Regions from separate parts of the Nocardia sp. NPDC058519 genome, predicted to be linked through region 1. Evidence: riboswitches for the same ligand, from Rfam matches in the RefSeq annotation. Region 1 holds a riboswitch; the other holds the start of a gene.
The links. A riboswitch is a leader RNA that binds a small molecule or an ion and turns the genes downstream of it on or off. The one in region 1 is predicted to bind S-adenosylmethionine.
Positions count from the first base shown of each region.

Region 2: linked by a shared signal. The riboswitch ahead of ACFWPK_RS33275 (amino acid ABC transporter permease) and the one ahead of ACFWPK_RS31540 (bifunctional o-acetylhomoserine/o-acetylserine sulfhydrylase) in region 1 are both predicted to bind S-adenosylmethionine.

Region 1 covers NZ_JBHXNK010000042.1:53,169-59,350, forward strand. Annotated here, with positions in the region: gene ACFWPK_RS31525 (oxygenase MpaB family protein) at 60-1,007, opposite strand; gene ACFWPK_RS31530 (TetR/AcrR family transcriptional regulator) at 1,146-1,823, shown strand; gene ACFWPK_RS31535 (homoserine O-acetyltransferase) at 1,786-2,931, opposite strand; gene ACFWPK_RS31540 (bifunctional o-acetylhomoserine/o-acetylserine sulfhydrylase) at 2,928-4,244, opposite strand; SAM riboswitch class IV at 4,328-4,438, opposite strand; gene ACFWPK_RS31545 (TetR family transcriptional regulator) at 4,503-5,225, opposite strand; gene ACFWPK_RS31550 (MFS transporter) at 5,360-6,182, shown strand, end outside.
Region 2 covers NZ_JBHXNK010000050.1:6,638-14,023, reverse strand. Annotated here, with positions in the region: gene ACFWPK_RS33300 (ABC transporter permease) at 1-339, opposite strand, end outside; gene ACFWPK_RS33295 (ABC transporter substrate-binding protein) at 341-1,954, opposite strand; gene ACFWPK_RS33290 (LLM class flavin-dependent oxidoreductase) at 1,951-3,021, opposite strand; gene ACFWPK_RS33285 (ABC transporter substrate-binding protein) at 3,050-4,012, opposite strand; gene ACFWPK_RS33280 (amino acid ABC transporter ATP-binding protein) at 4,045-4,806, opposite strand; gene ACFWPK_RS33275 (amino acid ABC transporter permease) at 4,803-5,798, opposite strand; SAM riboswitch class I at 5,826-5,920, opposite strand; gene ACFWPK_RS33270 (hypothetical protein) at 6,204-6,917, shown strand; gene ACFWPK_RS33265 (Uma2 family endonuclease) at 6,948-7,386, shown strand, end outside.

The sequences.
Region 1 (6,182 bases):
GCGTCTGCTGAAAAACACCCGGCCGCGTCGTTCGACGCGCCCGGTTCTGTTTTCGGAGTTCAGGCGGAGGTCTTGTCCCACAGGCTGCGGGTGCCGTTGCTGCCGTAGAGCGCGCGAGCATCGCTCGGGCTGATCGTCGACGGGGTTCGCGGCGTCGCGGCGCCGGCGTGGGCGGCCAGGATCTGTCCGGTCATCTTCGCGACGTACGGGCTGGCCATGATCAACCCGAGGTTGGCGCGACGTGCGGCCGCCCAGACGAGCACCTTCCCCGGGATACGGACCACGGCGTCCACGACACGAGGCATGTCGAATCGGCCCAGCTCGCGCATCCAGGTGGGCAGCGTCGAGATCGTCGCCAGCGACAGCACACGACCACCGGCCGCGAACGTCATGCCTTTGCTCACCGACGGCCACAGCAGGAAATGCATGGCTTCCACGGCCCGCTCGCTGACGCACAACTGCGGCCGAACGCGCTCGAAGTACGCGCGCACCTCGGCACGATTGCGCGGCACATCCGAGGGCTTGCAGGTCTGTAGTTCGGCGGCGATCACGCACTCGGCCCAGTACCGGTCTTCTTCGGCCGGACTCAGCGGCCCCGGCCCGAACATCTCGTAGGCCTTGAGCACAGAATGCCACCCGGTGACGTGGATCCACAGCTGGGAGTCGGGGTTGTTGGCGCTGTAGCGCTTGCCGCTGATCGGTTCGATGCCCGTCATCGGCGCGTGCACCTTCATCAGGTGTTCGGCGGCCTGGATGGCGGTGCGGCCGTCGCCGAGCGCGACCAGCAGGAAGTAGGACAGCGTGTGGTCGAGACGGGTGGCGGGATTGTCGTAGATCCCGTGCGAATCGGCGACCGCTGCGGTCAGGAACGGATCGAAGTGCTCGAGGGTGACCGCGCGCTGGAATCCGATCAGCGCGGTCGGCGCCGCCCACACCTTCCAGGTGGGGGAATCCGGCCCGAAGAAGCCGTAGTCGTCGCGACGCAGAGTCGACGCATCGAAAGCCATTGCACATGCCCCTTTGCAGTGCGAGGAATATTGAATACAACACCACCGTAGCAATTACTCGACGTGAATACAACGGTTGCGTAGGATTCGTGACGAAGGATGGCGGGTATCGTCGGCGAGCGAAAGGCAGGTGGGCGGGTGACCTCGACGCAGGAGCAACGACCTCGACGCCGCTATGCACCGCGCCTGCCGCCGGACCAGCGCCGCGCGCAACTTCTCGACGCCGCGTTCACCGTCCTGGGCCGGATGGAACTGCACGAGCTGAGCATGGAGGCCGTCGCGCAGGAGGCGGGCGTCGGAAAACCCGTGCTGTACACGGTGTTCAAGACCCGCGCCGAACTCGTCGAAGCGCTGCTGGAACGCGAACGTGAACGCGGACTGGATCAGATCGCCGACACGCTGCCCGAAGACCTGCTCGGCGCCGACCCATTGGCGGCTGCCTCGGCGACTGTCGAAGCGTTCGTCGGTGTGGCACTGGCGAATCCGACTCGCTGGCGGCTGATCCTCGCCACCCCGGCGAGCGCGCCCGACGAATATCGTGCGGCTCTTCGTGCTTCGCGTGCCGAAATCTTGGAGCGCGCGGAATCGCTTGTCCGCATGGGTATCTCAGTGCTGCCGAAGTGGTCGGGCATGGATGCCGGGCTGCTCGCGAGCTCGACCCTCACCATCGCCGAAATGCTCGGTCGGCTCGGGGTCAGCGAGCCGGAAGAGTATCCGCGCGAACGACTTCAGGCCTATGTCCGGTCGATCGTCACCCTGCTGACCGGGGGAGTGAACGTCAGCGGTTCTCCCGCGCGAGGCGCATCGTCTCGGTGAGCAACTTCGACACCGCGGCCGCCTCGGTGAGGAACCCGTCGTGCCCGTCGCGTGAATGCACGATCTCGAGACCCGCGCAGCCCGGCAGCCCTTCGGCCAGCTCGGCCTGGGTGTGCAAGGGGTACAGGCGGTCCGAGTCGACCCCGCCCACCACGCACGGCACCGACGTCGAAGCCAGCGCGGCAGCGACACCGCCGCGCCCGCGACCCACATCGTGGCGGTTCATGGCCTCGCTGAGCAGCACATAGGTGGCCGGATCGAAGCGTTGACACAGCTTGTCGGCCTGGTGTTCGAGGTAGCTCTGCACCGCGTACCGTCCACCGGTCCACGGGTCTTCGTCGCCCTGGGCCTTGTTGGTGAAGCGGTGGTCGAGTTCGCCTTCGGTGCGGTAGGTCAGGTGCGCGATGCGCCGGGCCAGCCCCATGCCGGTCATCGGCGCGCGGCCGGTGCCGTGATAGTCGCCGCCCTGCCAGTCGGGATCGGCGGTGATGACGGCCATCTGGGTGGTCTGGGTGCCGATCTGATCGGCGGTGGCGCGAGCGCCGACGGCCAGCACGAGCGCGGCACTGACCCGCTCGGGCAGGCCGATGATCCACTCGAGCACCCGCATGCCGCCCATCGAGCCGCCGACGACCGCGCCGAGCCGCTCGATCCCGAGCACCTCGAACAACCGCGCTTCGGCGTTCACCTGATCGCGGATGGTCAGCTCGGGAAACCGTGCGCCCCATGGCTTTCCGTCGGCCGCCAGTGCGGACGGGCCGGTGCTGCCCTTGCAGCCGCCGAGCACGTTGGTCGCGATCACACACCACTCGTCGGTGTCGATCGGCGCGCCGGGCCCGACCATGCCTTCCCACCAGCCGGGCGCCCCGTCGGGCCCACCGACGACATGAGAGTCGCCGGTGAGCGCGTGTTCGACGAGCACCACATTGTCCAGGGTGGGCGAGAGCTCGCCCCAGCGTTGCACCGCCAGCCGCACATCGGGGATAACGGCGCCGTTCTCCAGCGCCACGTCCCCGATGGCGACCACGCCGACACGCCCGTCCTGGGGTGGCAGCAGGGCCACCCCGGTTTCGGGTCGGGCGATCGGCGATTCGGTGCTCACAGTCACGTCGTCGCCGCCGCGAACCCGGCCCGCAGATCGGCCAGAATGTCTTCGATGCCCTCGATGCCCACCGCGAGCCGGACCAGGCCGGGAGTGACGCCGGCCGCCAGCTGCTCTTCGGGCGTCAACTGCGAGTGCGTGGTCGACGCCGGGTGAATCACGAGTGAACGCACATCACCGATGTTAGCTACATGGCTGTGGAGGCTGAGCGCGTCCACGAACTTCTTGCCCGCATCGACACCGCCCGCCAGCTCGAACGCCACGATCGCGCCCGCACCCTTGGGCGCCAGCTCCTCGGCCCGCGCGTGCCAGGGCGAGGACTCGAGGCCCGCGTAGAACACCGCGTCGACGCCCGGCTGCTCGGCGACGAACTTCGCGACCGTCTCGGCATTGCTGACGTGCCGCTCGACGCGCAAGCTCAGCGTCTCGATGCCCTGCGCGATGAGGAACGCGTTGAATGGCGAGACCGCAGCACCCAGATCGCGCAGCAACTGCACGCGCGCCTTGAGCGCGAACGCGGGCGCGCCCAGATCGGCGAACACCGCACCGTGGTAGCTGGGGTCGGGCTCGGTGAAACCGGGGAAGCGCGCGTTGCCGTCGGCGTCGCGCACGGTCCAATCGAACGTGCCGCCGTCGACGATCACGCCAGCCACGGCCGCACCGTGCCCACCCAGGTACTTCGTCGCCGAATGCACGACGATGTCGGCGCCGTGGGCCAGCGGCTGGATCAGGTACGGGGTGGCGACGGTGTTGTCGACGATCAGCGGAATGCCGTTCGCGTGCGCGACACCGGCGATGCCGGGGATGTCGAACACCGCACTGCTCGGGTTGGCGATGGTCTCGCCGTAGAACGCCTTGGTGTTGGGCTGGATCGCCGCTTCCCACTGCGCGAGGTCATCGGGATCCTCGACGAACGAGACCGTGATCCCCAGCTTGGGCAGCGAGTAGTGGAAGAGGTTGTAGGTGCCGCCGTAGAGGTGCGGGCTGGACACGATGTGGTCGCCCGCGCTGGCCAGGTTCAGGATCGCGTAGGTCTCCGCGGCCTGGCCGGAGGCCAGCAGCAACGCCGCGACGCCACCTTCGAGCGCGGCAACCCGCTGCTCCACCGCGTCCTGGGTGGGGTTCATGATCCGGGTGTAGATGTTGCCCGGCTCGGCGAGGCCGAACAGCGCGGCGGCGTGATCGGTGTCGCGGAAGGTGTAGGAGGTGGTCTGGTAGATCGGCAGTGCCCGCGCGTTGGTGCTCGCGTCGGGGGCCTGGCCCGCGTGGACCTGCTTGGTCTCGAAGGACCAGTTCTCGGGCAGGGAAGAGTCGGTCATGTCGTGCTCCAGTGGGGTGTGCGCCGGGGGGATCTCGTCAACTGGGTCGGATCGACGGGCAACAACACATGGGGGCCTCCTGCAATGCGCGCTTGCTCTCGACTTTCGAGAGCCCGGTCATCACCCGGAGCACCCCACCGCAGCTGGAGGGTTGCCGACCAGCGAGCCGGGGCTTGGCGCTGGTACTCATGACCTTGCCGTCATGTTAACCGGACACCTCCCGCGCGCGGAAACTTCCCCCGCATTTCACGCTGAAGATCACTCGTCGGCCGGTGTGCCGAAGCCGGGCGTGTCGTCGACCGGTGCGCCACAGACCTGCCGCAAGCCGTGGTAGGCGCGCAGCACGGCGTCGCGAGTGACCCGAACAGCTACCGTCGGTGACCCGCTCAGCAGTGCTTGTTCGGTATCGGCGACCGAGATGTGGCACAGCATCTGCCAGATCCCGGCCACCAGCTTCACCTTGAAGTCGTCCGGTGACGTGCCCATCCGCTGCGCGAGCTCGGTGCACACCGCGACGTTCTTCTTCTCCGCGTATTCCAGCGCCCGCGCGTTAACCGACTGGCTGGTGCGCATGATCCGCTGCATCTGCAGGAACTGGCGGATGAACCGGATACCGTCCGCGTCTGCCTCCGCCTGGACCACCGCCAGGTAGGCGCCGCACAGTGCCTGGAGTTCGTTGCCGGTGTTCGGTTGGGAGCGCAGCGCGACGGCGACGGAGACCCCGAAGTCGTCGATCGGGGCCAGCACGATGTCTTCCTTGAGCGCGAAGTACCGGTTGACAGTGCGCGGTGACACATCGGCACCCGCGGCGATCTGCTCGACCGTCGTCGCGTCGAAACCCTGGCTATCGCACAGTTCGAGGCCGATCGCGACGATCGCGGCCTTGGTCTGGATCTTCTTGCGTTCACGCAGGCCCAGCGGCGCGTCGGCAGCCGGTTCGGTCGTCCGGTCGGCGCTGATCGGAGTAGTCGAGTCCAGCATCACACCAGCCTACCGTGTCGGTCGCTTTATCTGTCTAGGAAAGCCAATTGGCGCGTTCAGACATTTTTCTCTTGACGCCAATTGTCGTGTAGTGCCAGGATTGGTCGACGCCAATCTAGTAACGAGGAGTTCTGGTGACCGGCACCGAGCTAGAGACGAAACATGTTGATTCTCAACAGAATTCGATGCGGTGGTGGGCGCTGGTCGTGCTCTCCGCCGCCCAGTTGATGGTGGTGCTCGACGCCACCGTGATCACGATCGCCCTGCCGTATGCCCAGCGGGACCTCGGGATCAGCGACGGCGACAAACAGTGGGCGCTCACCGCGTACACGCTCATCTTCGGCGGGCTACTGCTGCTCGGCGGACGGATGGCCGACTACCTGGGCCGACGCCGGATCTTCCTGGTCGGCCTGGTCGGCTTCGCCGCCGCGTCGGCGCTGGCCGGCCTCGCGCAGACCGGCGCGCAGTTGTTCATCGGCCGCGGTCTGCAGGGCGCGTTCGCCGCACTGCTCGCCCCCGCGGCCCTGTCGCTGCTGTCGGTGATCTTCACCGATGTGCAGGAGCGGGCCCGCGCGTTCGCGGTGTTCGCCGGTATCACCGCGGGTGGCATCGCGTTCGGGCTCATCGTGGGCGGCGCGCTCACCGAGTTCGCGTCATGGCGGTGGACGCTGCTGATGAACACCCCGATCGCGCTCATCGCGGTGGCCGGTGCGGTCGCGGTGATCGCGCGTGATATCCCGGTGCCCCGAACCGGCGGCTACGACCTGCCCGGCGCCGTCACCGTGACATTCGGCTTGGTCTCCATCGTCTACGGGTTCAGTCGCGCCGCTGAACACGGCTGGCTGGCGGGCAGCACCCTCGGCCTGCTCGGCGCGGGCTCCGCCTTGCTCGTCGCGTTCGTCCTCATCGAGGCACGCTCGGCGAATCCGCTACTACCACTGCGAATTCCGGGTGAGA
Region 2 (7,386 bases), on a different contig from region 1:
GTCACCGAGTGCCTCGGTAACGGGCTGACCGGTGTTGATGGAGCGGCCCAGATCGCCGGTGATGGCATTACCGAGCGCGGTCACATACTGCTCCCACAGCGGCTTGTCCAACCCGTAGCGAGCCTGCAGTTCGGCGATCGCCGCCTGGTCGACAGGCGTACCGGCACCGGCGGTGTCGGCCGCCATCGACACCGGATCCGCGGGTAGCAGGTACAGCACCACGAACGAGATCGTGAACGCCGCCCACAGCACCCAGATCGCTTGCAGCACCCGCGAACCCAGGTACCGCGGTAGGTCGCCTACCACCACCTGCCCCCGCTGACGGACCAGCCCGCTCATCTCAGTGCCCGCTCAACCAGGTGTCGAAGAACTGCAGTCGCGCCGAGGCCTCGAACTTCAGGTCCTGGGTGTGCGCGGCCGCACCGATCGCCTGGGACAGCTCGATCGTGGGGATGTAGAGCCCGTTGTCGAGCACCTGCCGTTGCGCGGCTTCGAGCAGCTTCACCCGGGCGGCCGGATCGTTGGTGGCGAGCTGACTGTCGAGGGTCTGATCGAGCTCGGGAATCGGGCCACGTGCGTTGATGTTGCGACCGGCGAGGCCGAAGGAAGTGCGCAGGATATCGCCGTCGGCGCGGGTGGAATTGCCGTAACCGGCGTCGATGTCCTTCGCGTTCTGCCGGGCGATGGCCTCCGGGGTGGACACGAGATCGAGTTTCAGCTCCACACCGACCTGGCGCAGTTGCTGCTGCGCCAGTTCCAGAATCGCCTGATTGCCCGCGAACACCTGGCTGAACGTCACCGCGAAGCTCAGTCGCTCACCGCCTTTGGCCCGGATACCGTCCTGGCCTGGCAGCCAACCCGCCTGCTCGAGAATCGACTTCGCCTTGGCCGGGTCGTAGGCGAGCCTGGCCGACTGATCCAGATATGCCGGGGTCGCCGACGCCAGGCTCGAGGTCGCCGGCTTGAACTGGGGACCGAGCACGGTCTCGACGAGCTGCTTGCGATCGATCGCGGGCAACAGTGCCTGCCGGACCGCGGGATCACGCAGGGGGCCGCGAGTCACGTTGAGGGTCAAGCCGAACGGGGTGCCGGGATTCGATGTCGACAGGATCCGCCCGCCGACGGCCTCGATCTGTGGAGCGTCCTGGGGCAGCGCGTCGCTGACCGCGTCCAGCTGACCGGAGGCCAGGCTGCCGGTGCGCACACCCGATTCGGGGACGACGGTGAACTCGATCCGATCCAGATACGCCTCGCCCTGATGGCCGAAAACGGCCGAGCCCCAGTTGTATCCGGCGCGCTTGGCCAGCGTCACCGAGGTGTCCTGCTTGTAGGAGGCGTAGGTGAACGGCCCGCTGCCGATGTTGTCACCCGCGCATCTGGCCTCGGCCGGTTTGGCATTGGTGGACTGCGCCAGGATGCCGAGCTGCGCGGTCGAGGACGCTTGCAGGAACTGGGCGTTCGGCGCACTGAATTCGACACGGGCGGTGAGCTTGTCGACCGCGGTCGTTCCGACGTAGCCGGTCAGGTAGCTGGCTCCCAGCTGCGCCTTGGCGGCACCGAGCTTGACGACCGCGTCGAAGGTATCGCGCACCGAGTCGGCGGTGAGCGCGGTGCCGTCGCTGAAGGTGACGCCATCGGCCAGCTCGAAGGTGAACACCTTGGCGTCGGGACTGACCTCCCAGCTCTTGGCCAGCCACGGGGTGATCGCACCGGTCTTCGGGTCCTGATCGGTCAGCGAGTCGACGATCTGGCGGGCCACATAGATGGTCTGGTTGGTGCCCGACTGCGCCGGATCCGAGCAGGTCGGCGCCCCGGAGAGCCCGTAGCGCAACGTGCCGCCGGGCTGCGGCGGACCGGTCTGAGCACCGGAGCCCCCGGTGCCACCGCCGCACGCGACAACTGTGGTGGCGGCGGCGAGTACACCCGCGAGAGCAGCAAGACGATGTCGGATCACGAGGTAACTCCAGAGAATTGACGGCCGGCGGCCAGGGGACGACTCGGAATGCGGCGGCGCAGCTCGGGCGCCACCTCGGCCTGGAACAGCTCGAGGCTGCCCAGGTAGTCGGATTCGGTGCGGCCGTCACGTTCGGCGGACAGGTGGATGACCTCGTGCCCGAACTGCTCGTGATAGCGGCCGACCTTGTCGATCACCTGCTCCGGGCTGCCGACCAGCGCCGACGAGCGGGCGATGAAGTCTTCGACGGTCTCGAACACGACCGGATTGCCGACCTTGCGCTGCAATGAGGTGCGCGCCTCGTAGAGCGGGCGAAACACCTCGACGGCCTCTTGCGAGGTCCGCGCGACGTGGAAGCCCGCGGTCCCCGCGCCGACCAGCGCATCGGCCGGGTCGTGACCGTAGTGCGCCCACCGCTCGCGGTAGTGCCGGATCAGCTCGGCGTACGGCTCGATCGGGTTGGTGACATTCGCCGAGAACACCGGATCACCGTGGCGCGCGGCCAGTTCCACCGACTCCTTGCTCGTCGCGCTGCCATGCCAGATCCGCAACCGGGGCTGAAGCGGTCGGGGCAATGCCTTGGCCGCGGTGAGCGAGGGGCGGAACTGCCCCGACCACGTCACTTCCTCGCTGTCCCACAGCGCCCGGAACAGTTCGTACCCTTCACGATTGCGCTCCCACTGGTCATCGGTGGTGACGTGATAGAGCTGCGCCTGGGCCGCGCCGTTGCCCTTGCCGATGATCAGTTCGAGCCTGCCCTCGGACAGGTTGTCCAGGGTGGAATAGTCCTCGAACGCGCGCACCGGATCGAGCAGGCTCAAGGTGGTGACCGCGGTGAACAGGCTGATCCGCGAGGTGAGGGCCGCGATATGGCTCAGCACCACCGGGGGAGCGGCCGAGAGGAACGGATCCTCGTGTCGCTCACCGACAGCGAACCCGTCATAGCCGAATTCCTCGGCGCGCCTTGCCTGTTCGATCACCTCGTGCAGGCGATCGCGGGTCGTGGGAACCACGCCGGTGACCGGATCGGGTACCCGGGTGATCAGCGTCATCAGCAGGAACTTCATGCGCGGACTCCTAGCTTCTCGAATGACCTCATGCGGCAGGCTTCTTCGGCAGACCGGGTGGGTTGATCCGCGACTCGGTGACCTTCTCCGAATCCAGGCCCCAGCGATCGAGGACCTTCTGGTAGCTGCCGTCCGCGATGGCATCGACCAGCGCCTTGTGCACGGCGGCATTGAGGCCGCTGTTCTTCTTGGTGAGCACCGCGATCTCGCCCTGCAGTGCCTCACCGGCGCCGGAGAAGGTGGCGATGAGCTTGGTCTCGCCGGTCGTCGTCGAGTGGTAGACGCCGGTGGGGTTCGGGCCGATGTAGCCGTCGAGACGTTTCGAGGCGAGCGCGAGGTAGTAGTCGGTGACCTGCTGGTAGTAGGCGATGTCGATCGGCGCCAGCCCTTCGGCGACGTTCTGTTCGTTCCACTTCACCAGCAGCTGTTCCTGGTTGGTGCCCGCTCCCACGCCGATTCGCTTGCCCACCAGGCTCTTTCGGTCGTTGAAGACGAGCGGGCTGTCCTCGGGCACCTCGAGCGCGACATTGTCCTTGCGGTAGGTCGCGAAGTCGTACTTCTCCTTGCGCTCCTCGGTGACGGTGACATTGGAGATGAACGCGTCCACCTCGCCGGAATCGACGCGCACGAAGTTCTGCGACCAATCCGCCACCTGTGCGACCAGCTTCAGGCCGAGTTTGTCGGCCACCAGACTGGCGAAGTCGATTTCGGATCCGACGACGGTCTTGTCGTCGGTGGCATAGAACCGCAGCGGGGGCGCGGAACTGCCCGATCCGGTCACCAGGAGGGTGCCGCGATCGCGAATCGCCTGCGGCACTTCGGCGGCGATCGCGTCGACCTTCGCCACCCGCACCCTTCCCTCCTGGGTGGGCGAGAGGTCGAAGGTGACCGAACCCGCCTGGACGGTCTCGGCGGATTCCGGATCGGCGGTGCAGCCGGTGGTCAGCAGCGTGGCCGCCGAGATGATGCCGATCAGCGTGGAAAGCTTCATCAGTGTCGAAACCTGTTCGTGGGAAGGGATACTCAGCGCACGCGCGACAGGAATGCCTGCGTGCGTGGATGTTCGGGGTGATCGAGGACAGTGGCTGCGTCGCCCTGCTCGACGATCTGTCCTTCGTCGAGGAACACCACCGTGTCGGCGACCTCACGGGCGAACCCGATCTCGTGGGTGACGATCACCAGGGCGGTGCCGCCGTGCGCGAGATCGCGGATCACCGCGAGCACCTCGCCGACCAGTTCCGGGTCGAGCGCGGAGGTGGGTTCGTCGAACAGGATCAGGCGCGGCTTCAAGGCCAGCGCCCGTGCGATGGCGACGCGCTGCTGCTGGCCGCCGGAGAGCCGGCGCGGGTAGGCGTCGGCGAAATCGGCCATCCCGACCCGGTCCAGGAGCTGTTTCGCCTCGGCGATCACCTCGGCGCGCGGGCGGCGCTGGGACGAAACCGGGGCGAGCACGATGTTGTCGAGCACCGTGAGATGCGGGAACAGGTTGAACTGCTGGAACACGAAACCGATATGGCTGCGCTGGGCGCGCACCGCGTGGTCGGGCAGCGGGCGCAGGGTGTTTCCGCGCTGCCGGTAGCCGATCAGCTCACCGCCGATGTGCACCGTGCCCGCGTCCTGTGCCTCGAGATGGTTGAGCACCCGAAGCAGCGTCGACTTACCCGACCCGGATGGGCCGACCAGCGCGACCACTTCGCCCGTGCGCACCGCCAGGTCGACGCCACGCAGCACCTCGGTACCGCTGTAGGACTTGCGAATTCCTCGTGCCTGCACCGCTGCGGTCATCGGGTGGCTCCTCGGGGTGCGGCGGCGATCTCGGTGACCTTGGCGCGGACCCGCTGCCACGGTGTCGGCGGCAGCTCATGCTGGGCGCCCTTGGCGTAGTGCCGTTCGATGTAGAACTGGACGATCGACAGCGCGGTGGTGAGCACGATGTACCAGGCCGTGGCCACCATGAGCAGCGGCACCACCCGGCCGTTGCGGCCGAAGATCACCTGCACCTGGTAGAACAGCTCGGCGATCGCCATCACCGACACGATCGAGGTGCCCTTGAACAGGCTGATCACCTCGTTGGCCGCGTTCGGCAGGATCGAGCGCATGGCCTGCGGCAACACGATGGTGCGGAACTGCCGCCAGCGCGGAATGCCCAGCGCGGCAGCCGCTTCCAGCTGGCCGCCGTCGACGGCGAGCAGGCCCGCCCGGATGAGCTCGGCCGAGTACGCCGCCTGATGCAGGGCCAGGCCGATCACCGCCGCGGTGAAACCACTGATGACACCGTTGACTTCGAAATCGAAGAACGCTGGTCCGAACGGAATACCGACGGAAAGGCGGGGATACAGGTAGGCGATGTTGAACCAGAACAGCAGCTGCACGATCAGCGGGATCGAACGGAACGCCCAGACGTAGGTCCAGGCGATCACGCGCAGCACGGGATTGTTCGACACCCGCCCGATCGCCAGCAGGGTGCCGATCGCGAAACCGAGGACGGTGCCCCACAGGGTCAGCTCGATGGTCACCCGGAGCGCGGCCAGTACCGACTTCGCGGTGAAGTACTGGGCGAAAGTGCCCCAGTCCCAGCCCGGATTGGTGATCAGACCGTGTGCGAACTGGGCCACCACCACCAGCGCGACCGCCGCGACGACCCACCGCCACGGGTGCCACGATCCGGTGATCCGGGGAAGGTCGGTCGCTTCGTCGGCGGATGCCGACTCAGCGGGGGGAGCGTCGCCGGGCGGTGCGGGCGCGGTCTCGGCGCCGGATACGGCGGACGCGGTCATGGGAGTCCTTCGGAAAACACAAAATCTCCTCCATCGAACCCGGCAGAAGCACCCACACCCCGAAAGCGGGCGGGTTGCTGCGACGTCATCGAGCCAGGTCTCTCGGTCGCTCTGGATGGTTGCGCCCCGGCGCTGCGGCCTGAGCTGAATCAGCATGTGGCACATGCACGAGTGCGCGCAACGATAGAAATCAACGTGAGCGCAGAGGTTGGAACCGGCTTCGGGCGCAGTCATAATTGCCCCGGTTCGGCGTGGTCGGTCGACTGTGGGGGACACCGACCCTCGGCGGGGGTTCGCTGCGAGATTGCGACGCGCCGAACGCCCGGTTACTTCACCTGTCCGGATTCACCCACCGCACGCGGTAGCGTCGGCCTTCTCTGCGTCGATGAGGAGTACGTCGTGATCATGCCGCGTCGTTCCACCGCACTGACCTCGCTGACGGCCTGCGCCGCCGCGCTACTGCTGGCCGTGCCACCGGCTGCCGCCGAACCGGCCGAGCCGGTGACGCCCGCCGTCACCCGGGACGCACCGAACGTCACGCCTGCCGCGGGCCCGGGCGATCTCCTCGGCGCCTACCGAACCGTCGTCGAGACGCTGAAGGCCATGGGTATCCAGCCCTTCCTCTACCCCACGGTCGCCGCGAACTGCACCGGTGACGGCACGGGCCTTGTTCCCGCCGTCGCGGGCGCGGTACCGGGCCCGTGGCCGGCGAACACCCTCCCGATCCCCGGCGTCGACCTCGCGGCCGTGAAATCGGGCCAGACCCTGTTCACCTTCCTGCCCTACGGCCTCGCCCCCGACACCGCCGCCACGAAGACCTCCGGCATGCAGGTGGCCTGGCTCAATGTCAGCACCGGCCGCGGCGGCATGGCCTCGATGGGCCCGATCGCCGACATCGTGCGCGCCATGGTCCCGCCCGAGGTCCCCGCCGAACTGCGCCCCCTCGCCGAAACCGCCATCCGCGACTTCCTCTTCGCCGCCATCCCCGTCGGCGGCGTCCGCGCCGTCCCCGTCGACACCGGCCGAGGCACCGTCCTGGCCGCCGTCTTCGGCACCACCGACAACGCAGGCCGCTCCTGCTTCTTCTTCCCGACCATCGGCATCACCGAGGTCGCCTGAAGCTCGCCGGTCAGCGTTAGGCTCAGCGGTATGAGCGGAGCCTACGACTGGTCGTGGCTGCGGAACGACATGCCCGTCATCGACCTGGACATCTACCTCGAGATGCCGACGGAACTCGCTCGAACGATCGAGGTCAAAGACGGCATGCTCGTGCACTGCGAGTCACCGTCACCCAACCACATCTCCGTCGCACGCGTAATCGAAGCCGCGCTGCGGGACGCCGCGCGTGACCGTCCTTCTGACGCTCCGTGCCCGCGCGCCAGCGGTGACCTCGACATGCTCGTGTCCGAAGTTCCGTTCGGATTCCGCCGCCCCGACGCGATCCTCTACCGCTGCGTGGAAGCCGACCGCGGCCGATGGCGCCGCAAGCCGACCGCCGCCGACGCCCTGCTCGTGGTCGAGATCGTCTCACCCGGTACGGTCACCGCCGATTGCGTCGACAAGCGAGCCGAGTACGCGAAGCTCGGCA